Regions from separate parts of the Priestia aryabhattai genome, predicted to be linked through region 2. Evidence: predicted binding sites of a transcription regulator. Region 2 holds the regulator's gene; each other region holds the start of a gene.
The links. The regulator LexA, encoded in region 2, represses DNA repair genes until DNA is damaged. The targets are predictions, from matches to a motif close to CGAACATATGTTCG.
Positions count from the first base shown of each region.

Region 1: the regulator LexA is predicted to act here: its motif matches at 2,095-2,108, upstream of M3225_RS10400 (DUF6434 domain-containing protein).
Region 3: the regulator LexA is predicted to act here: its motif matches at 2,370-2,383, upstream of uvrB (excinuclease ABC subunit UvrB).

Region 1 covers NZ_JAMBOQ010000002.1:681,598-686,012, reverse strand. Annotated here, with positions in the region: gene M3225_RS10415 (PTS sugar transporter subunit IIB) at 1-123, opposite strand, end outside; gene M3225_RS10410 (hypothetical protein) at 715-882, opposite strand; gene M3225_RS10405 (ADP-ribosylglycohydrolase family protein) at 941-1,873, opposite strand; gene M3225_RS10400 (DUF6434 domain-containing protein) at 2,144-2,710, shown strand; gene mqo (malate dehydrogenase (quinone)) at 2,857-4,356, opposite strand.
Region 2 covers NZ_JAMBOQ010000001.1:462,265-466,679, reverse strand. Annotated here, with positions in the region: gene M3225_RS02445 (hypothetical protein) at 1-1,375, opposite strand, end outside; gene lexA (transcriptional repressor LexA) at 1,587-2,204, opposite strand; gene yneA (cell division suppressor protein YneA) at 2,351-2,680, shown strand; gene M3225_RS02430 (YneB family resolvase-like protein) at 2,734-3,402, shown strand; gene M3225_RS02425 (DUF896 domain-containing protein) at 3,472-3,702, shown strand; gene tkt (transketolase) at 3,870-4,415, shown strand, end outside.
Region 3 covers NZ_JAMBOQ010000005.1:218,138-222,552, reverse strand. Annotated here, with positions in the region: gene uvrA (excinuclease ABC subunit UvrA) at 1-316, opposite strand, end outside; gene uvrB (excinuclease ABC subunit UvrB) at 323-2,302, opposite strand; gene M3225_RS22065 (sigma-54 interaction domain-containing protein) at 2,638-4,299, shown strand; gene pruA (L-glutamate gamma-semialdehyde dehydrogenase) at 4,365-4,415, opposite strand, start outside.

The sequences.
Region 1 (4,415 bases), on a different contig from region 2:
AACCGCGTCTCCTGGTACTGCCCAAATTTTGCACGCCGTCTCTTTTTCTTTTGCGCTTTTTTCCATTTTAGTTACTAACAAACTTGTAGACATCCCTGCTGCGCAGCATAGTAAAATATTCATTTACAATTCCCCCTTGATAAGTAATTGATTAACATCCATAAGTGAGATAGGTATCTTGCTAAGATATTTTCTTGATACCTTCACTATATATTGAAAACGCTTTCAATTAAACGTAATATTTTTCCGTTATCAAAGGAAAAATATTATTTGAATATTCTTTAAATTTAAAAGAAAAGAGATTGTAAATCAAAACGGATTGTGGTAGCTTCTTAAAAAATGATAAGCAGCTCACCCATCTAGGTAAGCTGCTTATCGTACTTTACACTTTTCTTTTTATTGTGAACCCGTAGAAATTGTCTGCTGATGTGAAACTCCTAGGTGGAGGTATGAAATGGTTACTTCTTGTATACTTATGTTGTCTATAAGAGAAAGCGCATATATTTGATTACTTTCTTTTCCTTTATGCAGTCTTTCTAGCTGTTCGTCATGGCCTGTATGCGGCTGCAGCTTCACACTTTGTAGGTTCTTAAACGTATAGCCTTTTGTTTCTTCGCTAGCAAAGTCTCCAAGAATTAACCCTTTTTTATCATTGCTTACTTGTATTTTTACGTATTTGAGTGTTTTGTTTCCGTTTATGCGGACTTGTTCTATTTAAATATCTCCTAGGGAGCTCTTATTACCTATAGAAATTAGCTGAACTTTTTTGTTCTTAGCAAAACCAGCAGCTTTAGCCTCCAATGACGCACTCACTTTAACAAATGTATATACTCCAGCGAATACGATAATCAAGATACTAGCTATGAGAAAAATCTTTTTCAAAAAAAAACACTCCTTACCTAACCTTTTCACGAGATACATCTTGTGTGCACTGTCTTTTTCATACACACACATCTGCAAATCTCTTACAAGTTCCTATCAACTCTTCTTTTTTAGCAAGCTTACAAATCCACTCTTCGGGAATACCATCCAGTTGATAATACATTCCTGCTAGAGTACCTGTAATGAAGCCTATTGTGTCTGTGTCTTCTCCTAAATTTACAGCAGTAAGTACAGCTTCTTCGTAATCGTCGCTTTGAAGAAAAGACCAAAGCGATGCTTCTAGCGAGCTGACGACGTATCCTGTTGATTGAATTTCATTTCTCGCTGCTTGTGGCAAGCTTAGGTTTAATACTCGTTCATACGCAGAAAATTCGTGTTCATACTCCGTCCCTGTTAACTGCTTTTGACAGAGATTTATCGCTTTTTCATATGCTTCTAAGGGCTGATCTCCGTGAAGAAGACGAATGAGCAGTTCCACATATATAATACAGCCAAGAGTAGAACGCACGTGGCGGTGCGTGACGTGAGCAATTCTTTCTATTTCTTCTTTTCTTTTTGTAAAGCTAGGTTCCTGACATAGTGTAAACGCAAGCGGGGCAATACGCATAAGCGCTCCGTTTCCGTTGTCGTACTCAGCGCTTCCTCCCCACTCTTCTTTAGGAAGCCCGCCTTTATAGCGGCGAATCGCTTCGCTTGTTGCGATGCCAATATCAAACATTTCTCCGTATGGCGTCCAGTAGCCATCCGACCAATAGTTCGCAAACTTTTGCATTAAATCATATTCATCTTGTTTTTCTATTAGATTATTAATCAAGCACATTGTTAAAGACGTATCATCTGACCATGTTCCTTCAGGTTGATTGTATGTACCGTATCCGGTCATAGTCGTGATCCGAAATGAATCGCGCTTTTTAAACTCAACCGGAACACCTAAAGCGTCTCCCACAGCTCCTCCTAGAATCGTAGAAAGTACTTTGTTATGTAGCATTATGTAATCAACTCCTTTCTATTATTGTAATTGTTTGATTTTGGAATTTGCAAGAGACCTCTTGCCTAGACGCTTTTTCTTCTTTTTATAAAGGAATTTACCAGCGTTTATTTCATTTAATAAGAGGTGAAAAAACATATGAGGTGTAAACTGGCACGTGAGAAATGCAAAGAAGAAATATCAAAGAAATTCATTCATATTACTTTAAAAACAATTGACCAACAGGAACAAATGTTCTATAATTATTTTTGTAAATATATGGAGGTGAAAACAATGAGACCTGAACTTACAAAAGACTTACCTATCAACGACTTTACGGACTTTTACTGGCTAAAAACCGAGCTGCAGCAATTTTGCCGAGAAAACAACATGAGCCCGTCCGGATCTAAAATGGAACTGTCAAAAAGAATTGAAGTGTTTCTAACAACCGGTGACACTCAACACTCAAAAGCACCTTCTAAAAGACGCTCTTCCTCTAAAACGCAAGCTCCGCTAACATTAGATACCGTCATTACGGAAAATCACCGCTGCAGTCAAGAAGTACGGGCATTTTTTAAAGAAGCCATTCATCCTACGTTTCATTTCTCAACATATATTCAAAACTATTTTAAAGAAAATACAGGGAAAACCTATCGAGACGTGGTAGAGGCTTGGTATGAGGAAGAAGAGCGAAAAAAGCAGCCTTTCTATCAAAAAGAAATTGCGCCTCAGTTTGAGTACAACCGCTTTATCCGCGACTTTTTTAATGATCCGAAAAATAAAGGAAAAAGCCGTGATGATGCGATTGCGGCGTGGAAACACTTAAAACTTCAGCCTGGAAGTAATCAATACCGCTCTTAACTACTAGCTGAGGAACGAATTTGAGGCAAATCTACATATAAACGCCATTAAAACACCACCTCAAGAAAAGGTGGTGTTTGTGCACACCTGTAGATTTCTTCACATACACATGTGCTGTTTGTTACGGCAACATGTATTTAAAATTATCAGCTATAAACGGACTCTTTTTTAATCAAACCAAGCGTCTGTGATGTAGAAGCATGGATTTCGTTAAAGAAGTCTGGGTGATCAACTAGTGACATTCCATAGGAAGGAATCATTTCTTTTATTTTTGGCTCCCATTTGTTCATGTTTTGCGGGAAGCATTTTTCCAATACTTCAAGCATAACGTGAACAGCTGTTGACGCACCCGGAGAAGCTCCAAGAAGTGCAGCAACAGAACCATCAGCGGCACTTACGACTTCGGTACCAAACTGAAGCGTTCCTTTTCCGCCGGCTTCCGTGTCTTTGATTACTTGCACACGTTGCCCCGCTACGACGATATCCCAGTCTTCGCTTTTAGCGTTCGGGATAAACTCACGCAGTTCTTCCACACGTTTTTCATTTGATAACAGCACTTGCTGAATTAAGTATTTCGTTAACGCCATTTCTTTGACGCCTGCTGCTAGCATTGTTAAAATATTATTCGGCTTTACAGAACTGATTAAATCCAAGTTTGAACCTGTTTTTAAGAACTTAGGCGAAAAACCGGCAAACGGACCAAACAACAGCGTCTTTTTGTTATCAATATAACGTGTATCAAGGTGTGGAACCGACATTGGCGGAGCTCCGACTTTGGCTTTTCCGTATACTTTCCCGTGATGCTGCGCAATCACTTCAGGGTTATTGCATACCATAAATAATCCGCTTACCGGGAATCCTCCAATATGCTTGGATTCAGGAATACCTGTTTTTTGAAGTAAAGGCAAGCTTCCGCCTCCGCCTCCGATAAAGATGAACTTTGCCGTGTGGTATTCAACTTTGCCGCTGTCTACATCGGCGACTTTTACTTCCCACATACCGTCCTTGCGTTTGATATCTTTTACACTTCGTTTGTAGTGCACATTAACGCCTTTATTCTTCAGGTGGTCAAACAACATGCGTGTTAAAGCGCCGAAGTTTACGTCTGTTCCCGAATCAATTTTAGTTGCTGCAATCGGTTCTTTTGACGTACGCCCCTTCATGATTAACGGAATCCATTCTTTTAGTTTTTCAGGACTATCGGAATACTCCATTCCTTGAAACAACGGATTGTTTGATAGCGCTTCAAAACGCTTTTTCAGAAACGATACATTTTTTTCCCCTTGTACCAAACTCATATGCGGAATTGGCATGATAAAATCTTGCGGATTGCGAATCAACTTACTGCTTACAAGATAAGACCAAAACTGTCTTGAAAGCTGAAACTGCTCGTTAATTCGTATCGCTTTCGTTATATCTATAGATCCATCAGCTTTTTCTGATGTATAGTTTAGTTCGCACAGCGCAGAATGGCCCGTCCCTGCATTATTCCATTCGTTCGAGCTTTCTTCCCCTGCGTCTGCGAGTTTTTCAAATACTTTAATGTCCCATTCAGGTGCTAACTCTTTGAGTAATGATCCCAAAGTTGCGCTCATGACTCCGGCACCAATTAAGATAACGTCTGTTTTTTTCTGTACGTTGCTCATTATAACCTTCCTCATCCCCTATATTTGTAAAAAGATGTAGGCGCTCCTGCTTACGTAGT
Region 2 (4,415 bases):
CTGATAGAGCTACTATTAAAGCGATATATTCAAAGATAGAAAAGTGCTTTATACTATCCCAATTGATGTTTCCCTTTAGGTTGCTAATAACTAAATTCATTCCGTAAATACCAGAAAGAACGGTATAAATCGTTAAAATTAATAATAAGTAATTGTGACGCTTGGCCGCAATTTTCTCTTGATTTTGATACAAAGTACCAAGGGTTTCTTTGACTTCTTGATAAAGAGAATTGATGTGAAAGATTTTCTTAAACAGCACAGAAAACTCTTGACCTTCTGTGCGAGAGCTGATTTCTAAAAATAAATATTTACCTGAAAACACGGTAATAGAGCGGATTAGTCGTTCAATGCCCTCTGAATCTTTATGAAACGTAAGCTGAGAATACTCATAAGATAGTTTTAACAGCACGATTTTATAGAAAAAATGTAAAAATAAATTATAGTAATGTTGGCCAAATAGATGATTCATTAAAAGCTGATCTGTTTTAGAGTCTGTCGATTTAGAAATACACGAAAACACATGGTCTGTTATGACGTAATAGGTTTCAGGAGCCCATCTTGAATACACGTGTTTGGTATTATACGTTTTAATATACTCATGATTGTGTGCAGAGATAAACGGTTTCCCGTGAGGTGTATAGCTATTTAGCTGTCCCGTACGAAATAAAGTTGCGGAGTTAATCTCTTGCTCTTGATTTACCGTTACATAACTTAATACAAACATCCGTTCATCGATAAAATAAGGAAGGCTCCCGATGTGCTTTTCACGTTTGGCTTCTTTTTTGATGTGTTCGTTCAAAAATGGTGCGAGCTGTGAAAAAATATAATCTTGTACTTTGCTATAGTGATGATGTTCATAGGTAATGGTGGATCCATACTCTTCAGCAAGCTTCGGTTCTAATACACGAAAATGATTCATGAATTCTAAAATATCATCATAGGTGTAATGATTATGGCTCATCTCAGTGCGAATGGTCATGACGCCAATTTCAAAAGGACATAAAAAAACATCTACAGATAGCACGTTGCTAGACACGGTGGTGGAGGAAGTGTGTAACGTAACGGTATGGTCTATTTTTTTTGAAAATCGAAACAACCCTTCTTTTTCGCACGAATCAGGAAATAGAATACATTCAATGTAAGGAAGAAAATATTGATCCAAGCTATCATGAGATACGTAATATTGTTCTCCGTAGTATTCTTTTTCTAAATGTTTATTTTGAATGGAAAAAAACTCGAACAAATTTGCTTCCAGTGCATGAACAAGCTGCTCTTTATTTTTTCGATCAAAAGAAAAAGGGAAAAGAAACATGTTCATTGCTTTAGTAGGCATAATGGTTTGAAATGGTTCTGTTTTCCTTGGTGTATTGGTCATAAACTACATCCTTCTGATGGTCGGTTGTATTTCCTTTTAGAAGTCGAGGAAGTGCAGATAGAGAGTAAAAGTTACAATGAGTTTTAGAAAAACTGTTCTACCTGCTTGCAATGATTCAACGTATCATTTATAATATGCCAATTTTTTTAGAAAACAAACGTAAAAAAACCAACTAACATCATGATTAGTTGGTTTTACATACAGTGTGTTATTAGTGAATCGTGCGATATACACCAGTTACTTTTCCTAAAATCGTTACGTGGCGAAGAATAATAGGCGCCATCGTTGAATTTTCAGGCTGTAAACGAACAAAATTTTCTTCTTTAAAGAAACGTTTGACCGTTGCTTCATTATCTTCGGTCATAGCCACCACAATATCTCCATTGTTAGCTGTTTGCTGCTGACGTACGATTACCATATCGCCATCTAGAATACCTGCTTCAATCATACTTTCTCCCATAATTTCAAGCATAAATACATGATCATCTGGAGAGACGAATTTATCTGGAAGAGGGAAATATTCTTCCACATTTTCAATGGCTGTTATAGGAAGACCCGCTGTTACTTTACCGATAACAGGAACATTAATGACATTGCTTTTAGGGATGTTTACTTCGTCTAGTTGAAGAACTTCAATTGCTCTTGGTTTTGTTGGATCTCTGCGAATTAACCCTTTGCTTTCCAAACGAGCTAAATGCCCGTGTACAGTGGAGCTAGAGGCTAATCCTACTGCTTCCCCAATCTCACGAACAGAAGGCGGATAACCTTTTAATTTTACTTCGTGCTTAATAAAATCTAGTATGTCTTGTTGACGTTTTGATAGCTTCATATTTTTCACCTCGATTTTAGCTATTCTTTAGGTGAATTATACCACGTGATGTGTCAATATACAAACATAAGTTCGAAGAATTCCATTGACAGAAACAAATGTTCTCAATAAAATAAGAACATATATTCTGATAGGGGGATCATAATATGCAACAATTCTTACATTCTATGAAACATTACGCTATTTTTTTTGCAGTTATCGCTGTACTTACATATGTATTGACGCTGGTTTTAGGAGCAGATAAAGTAGATTTAGACAAATATTCAACGGTTACTATTACAAAAGGAGATACGCTTTGGGAATTGTCTAACAAGTATCATAATCACCATCATTTGACCGCCAATGAATTTGTCAAATGGGTTGAAGACGTCAATAATTTAAATTCAGATACTGCCCAGTCTTTATCTCCTGGAGATAAATTATATATTCCTGTTTTAAAAAAAGAGTTGCATAATCAAGTGGCAATTGAACAGTAGTGTGTAACGGCCGTTCCTGAATATTGTTAGAAGCCGAAAAGGTCGTGATAAAAGTGGACGCCATTATTTATTGCCGTGTCAGTACGAATAAAAAAACCCAAGAAACATCTTTACAGCGCCAGCAAGAAGAATTAAAAAAGCTTGCTGATCTTCACCATCTAGACGTAAAAAAAGTCGTAATGGAAAAAGCAAGCGGATATGATGTAGACAGAGAGGGTATTTTGGATGTTCTTCATACAATGAAAGAAGAGAAAATATCTGTGCTGCTCATTCAAGATGAAACACGATTAGGCAGAGGAAATGCCCGAATTGCGCTGCTTCATGCTTTTCATAAAGAAAACGCCACGATCTATACGATTAGTCATCAAGGTCAGCTTCAGCTTTCAGAATCTGATTCGATGGTGTTAGATATTATTAGCTTAGTGGAAGAGCATCAGCGGAAATTACATAATGCTAAAATTAAAAGAGGAATGAAAAGAGCCGTAGAAAACGGTTATCGTCCGCAGCAAAATTTAAAAAATCAAGGAGTTAACTCGGGAAGAGAAAAAAAAGAAGCGCCGATTGAAGAAATTGTACGCCTGCGTCATAACGGCTTAACCTTTGCTGAAATTTCAGTTACGCTAAAAGGTTTTGGTTATAATATTTCAAAAGCGACGGTACATCGTCGCTATCAAGAGTATAAAGAGAGTGCTCAATCTCTTGATAAAACGAAAGAGATTTAGTAAGATGACTACATGTTGCCGGAACTGCTCGGTAATTTTAATTATTGATTATAAGGAGATAGGTTTTATATGCTATCAAAAGATAAACTTGCTCGTATTAATGCTCTTTCAAAAAAGGCAAAGACTGAAGGTTTGACAGAATCTGAAGCGAAAGAACAGCAAGAGCTACGTCAGGAATATTTAAAAGTTTTCCGACAATCTATGACAAATCACCTTCATACGATTAAAGTTGTGGACGAAGAAGGTAAAGATGTTACGCCTAAGAAGTTAAAAGAGAGTAAAAAGAAGCGTCTTCACTAAGATGTTCTAGTAAAACTAGAGGGAGTGTTCTCTCTAGTTTTTTGTATATTTTTAATAAGGCGCACAAAAACTGTAAAAGTAGAAATTTTTTTGGTTCAAGTATTGTACAAATAAGCAAATCATTAGTATGATAACATATGTACATAGTTTTGAAAGGAATGAAGAGTATGACACAACGTATTGAAGATCTTTCGATTGCAACAATTCGTACTTTATCAATCGATGCGATTGAAAAAGCAAATTCAGGTCACCCAGGTATGCCAATGGGAGCTGCTCCAATGGCATATACATTGTGGACAAAATTTATGAACATCAATCCAAAGAATCCAAACTGGTTCAACCGTGATCGTTTTGTATTATCAGCAGGACACGGATCAGCACTATTATACAGCTTGCTTCATTTAGCTGGATATGACTTATCAATTGAAGACCTTAAAAACTTCCGTCAATGGGGAAGTAAAACACCAGGCCATCCGGAGTTCGGTCATACAGCAGGTGTTGATGCAACAACTGGCCCACTAGGACAAGGTATTGCAATGGCTGTTGGTAAAGCAATGGCAGAACGTCATTTAGCTGAAACATACAACAAAGAAGGTTTAGAAATTGTAGACCACTTTACGTATGGTATCTGTGGTGACGGAGACTTAATGGAAGGTGTATCTGCTGAAGCAGCTTCATTAGCGGCACACTTAAAATTAGGACGCTTAGTTGTT
Region 3 (4,415 bases), on a different contig from region 2:
TTTCGGTCACAGTTCCGACGGTTGAACGAGGGTTTCGGCTCGTTGTTTTTTGATCGATTGAAATAGCAGGCGACAACCCTTCGATCGAATCTACATCCGGCTTATCCATTTGACCTAAAAACTGTCTTGCGTATGCCGAAAGCGATTCAACATAACGTCTTTGTCCTTCTGCATAGATGGTATCGAAAGCCAAAGAAGATTTACCAGAACCTGATAACCCTGTTAACACCACTAATTTGTCCCGCGGGATTTCAATATCAATATTTTTCAAATTGTGGGCTCGTGCACCTTTTACCACGATTTTTTCCATCGCCATGTTTTATCACCCTTCTGCTTTTAATTCTAGAATCAAGTCACGAAGTTCAGCAGCGCGTTCAAAGTTAAGCGCTTTGGCTGCTTCTTTCATTTCTTGTTCCATTTCTTCTATGAGCTTTGCTTTTTCTTTTTTGTTGAGCTTATCAAATGCCGGTGCTTCTTCGTACGTTTCTGTATCTTCTGCTACCACTGTTGCCCGAATTGAGCCTCGAACTTCTTTTTGAATCGTTGTCGGCGTAATACCGTGCTCTTCATTGTAAGCTTCTTGAATACTTCTACGACGCTTGGTCTCATTGATCGCAATATCCATAGAGTTTGTAATGCGATCTGCGTACATAATGACATGTCCATTAGCGTTTCGCGCAGCACGTCCAATGGTTTGAATAAGCGATCGTTCTGAACGCAAGAATCCTTCTTTATCCGCGTCTAATATAGTTACTAGCGAAACTTCTGGAATATCTAAACCTTCACGCAGTAAGTTAATTCCTATAAGCACATCGTATTTTCCAAGCCGCAGCTCTCGGATAATTTCAATACGCTCGAGCGTTTTCACTTCAGAGTGAAGATATTGAACTTTGATGCCGATTTCTTTTAAGTAGTTCGTTAAATCCTCAGACATTTTCTTTGTTAACGTCGTAACTAGTACTCGTTCATTTCGCTTAATCCGGTCGTGAATTTCTCCAATTAAATCATCAATCTGTCCTTCAATTGGTCGAACTTCAATATTTGGATCTAATAATCCCGTTGGGCGAATAATTTGTTCAATTACATCAGGTGCCTTCTCAAGTTCGTAAGGACCTGGTGTTGCTGAAACATGAACAATTTGTTTAATATGCTGTTCAAATTCATCAAATTTAAGAGGACGGTTATCTAATGCAGACGGCAAGCGGAAACCATGATTCACCAACACTTGTTTACGCGCTTGGTCTCCATTATACATTCCTCTAACTTGAGGAATTGTAACGTGGGATTCATCCACAACAAGAAGGAAATCTTCCGGGAAGAAATCCAGCAGTGTATAAGGTGTAGAACCAGCCGGACGAAGAGTTAAATGACGAGAGTAATTCTCGATTCCCGAACAAAATCCCATTTCTCTCATCATTTCTAGGTCATAGCGCGTGCGCTGCTCCAAGCGCTGCGCTTCTAAAAGCTTTCCTGCTTCTTTTAACTTCTCTAGCTGTTCTTCTAGTTCTTTTTCAATATTTTGAATGGCAACACGCATTTTTTCTTCCCTCGTGACGAAGTGAGATGCTGGGAAGATAGCCACGTGTTCACGATCTCCAATAATTTCTCCTGTTAAGGCGTCGACTTCACGGATGCGATCAATTTCATCGCCGAAAAACTCAACGCGAATACAGTGTTCATCTCGAGAGACAGGAAAAATCTCAACAACATCACCGCGAACGCGAAACGTTCCACGCTTGAAGTCAATATCGTTTCTTTCGTACTGGACATCCACTAGCGTACGAAGCAGCTGATTGCGCTCTTTTTCCATTCCTACTCGAAGAGATACGACCATTTCTTTGTATTCTTCCGGAGACCCTAATCCATAAATACAGGACACGCTGGCAATAATAATGACATCTTTTCGTTCAAAAAGAGCAGAAGTTGCCGAGTGACGAAGTTTATCAATCTCATCATTAATGCTTGCATCTTTTTCAATAAATGTATCTGTTTGAGGTACATAAGCTTCAGGCTGATAGTAATCATAGTAACTGACAAAGTATTCGACTGCATTATTAGGAAAAAACTCTTTAAACTCACTGTACAATTGACCAGCAAGCGTTTTGTTATGAGCCATAATTAATGTCGGCTTATTTATTTCCTTAATAACATTAGACATGGTAAAGGTTTTTCCCGTTCCTGTAGCACCTAACAAAACTTGATGCTGCTTACCTTCTTTAATTCCTTTCACAATCTTTTCAATTGCCTTTGGCTGATCACCTTGCGGTTGATAGGGGGATACTAATTCAAACTGATCTTTCAAATGAAGGCCTCCGTTTCTATTTTCTTGTTTTATCTATTTTTATTACGATATGTAAAAACCGAAAACACGAACTGATATTCGTATTTTATCACTTTATACTCATAAATGAAACTAATGAGTATTAATCTTATATAGTGTTTGTTTGTTTTTATTTTTTACCCTGTTACTTTATTACCCACTAAATTCTTATGCTACCCTTCTCGAAGGGAATACAACTCTTTGGATGAAAACAATAAAAGAGAGTAAGCTGCTTAATTGTTTGAAAAGGATAGGCTTTTGCGCCAATTTCTAAATTATGATACAGTATAAAAAATATGTACTGAGAGGGGTTTAGTATGGCAAGCGTTGATCAAGTTCTTATAAATAACTCCTTTACAACAGTTGAAGAATCAACTTCTTTAGCTAAAGTGAAATCTGAACTTTCAAACTATGATTTCGTTGTAGTCACAGCAAGTACCTTTTATGTAATACAAAAAGATGAACGATACCTTTTAACAGGTCATGACGGGGCATCGTCCATTAAAAAAGTAATAGCGGATACAAATTGGCCTTCATCTTCTACTTCTACGTTAGCCAATTTACAAGCCAACACAAACTGGAATAGACCAGTCCTCATTCAAGCAGAAAACCAAGAAACTACAATAGGACTTGTAACACCTTCACAGTGGATTACACATTTGCATAGCCAAAATGAGATATTAGCTTCCTATTTTGATACATTGGCAGAAACCATTAATGATGCAGTGACAGCGGTCGATAATGAAGGAAATGTAATCTTGTGGAATACTGCTGCGGAACATACGTATAAGATTCAGAGAGATGATATTATTGGTAGAAAAATCGGAGAGCATTTCAAAGATGAATCCATCATTCTACATACGATTCTAAATGAAGGGCGCCCTGTGCGCGGAACGTATCATCGTCCTAATGAACAAACTCACGTGCTCATCAATGCATCTCCTATTATAAGAAACAATCGAGTCATAGGTGGAGTTGCAACCGAACATGACATTACCAATATTGTAAGATTAAATGAAGAAATTGATGTGTCTCTTCTCATTCCGAAAGATAATCCATTTTCTTCTTTTGCGGGTATCAGTCCTGAAATTAAGCAAGCCGTTGACATTGCCAAAAAAGTGGCATCTACAGATATGCCTATTTTATTAACAGGAGAACCTGGTTCGGGGAAAGAAATGCTGGCTCAAGCCATTCATTACGGGGGATCCAAACATAAAGAACCTTTTTTATCTTTAAATTGCGCCACTATTCCATCTGGACTCCTGGAAATTGAGCTCTTTGGTCATCAAAAAGATGTCTTTTCAGAAGATCCAACGACCATTGCGGGAAAACTGGAGCAGGCTCATAACGGAACGTTATTTATTGAAGAAATTGATAAAATGCCTCTTGAAATTCAAGTTACGTTTCTCCGTTACTTGGAAGAACGATCCTTTTATCACGTTGGAGGAACTGAAGAAATTCAAGTCCAAACCCGAATTGTAGCCTCTACCACTACACCTTTGGAAGAGTTGCTAAAGGCCGGTGAATTTCATGAAAATCTTTACTATTTGCTGACCGTCATTAACATTATTATTCCGCCGCTTCGAGACCATAAAGAAGACATCGAAGCATTGACTCAGCAATTTGTACAGGAATTTAGTAAAAAGTATAAAAAGAAAGCTCCTTTCATCAGCTCTGAAGTTCTCGAAGCCTTTATGCAATACGATTGGCCAGGCAATATTCGCGAGCTGAGAAATACGATTGAAAGAATGATTTTTCTAAGTGATCAGTCGTTGATTACCCTTACGCACCTTCCTGACAATCTGAAGGATGCAAGTTCTTTCACAGAAGTTCAAAAAGAAGAAGATTCTCTCCAAGAAGCTAGGCTAATAGAAGAGACTCTTCAAAAAACCTATGGAAACAAAAGTGCAGCAGCAGATTTACTTGGCATTTCACGCGGCACCCTTTATAACAAAATCAAAGAATACGGATTAAACTAATCAAAAAATTCGACATAAGCATCTTTAGCTTCGTGTCGAATTTTTTGATTTTCCTTAGACTGAACTTATTTCTGTTTTCTCGCTGTCATCTTCCCTTGTGTAAATAATAGAAGATA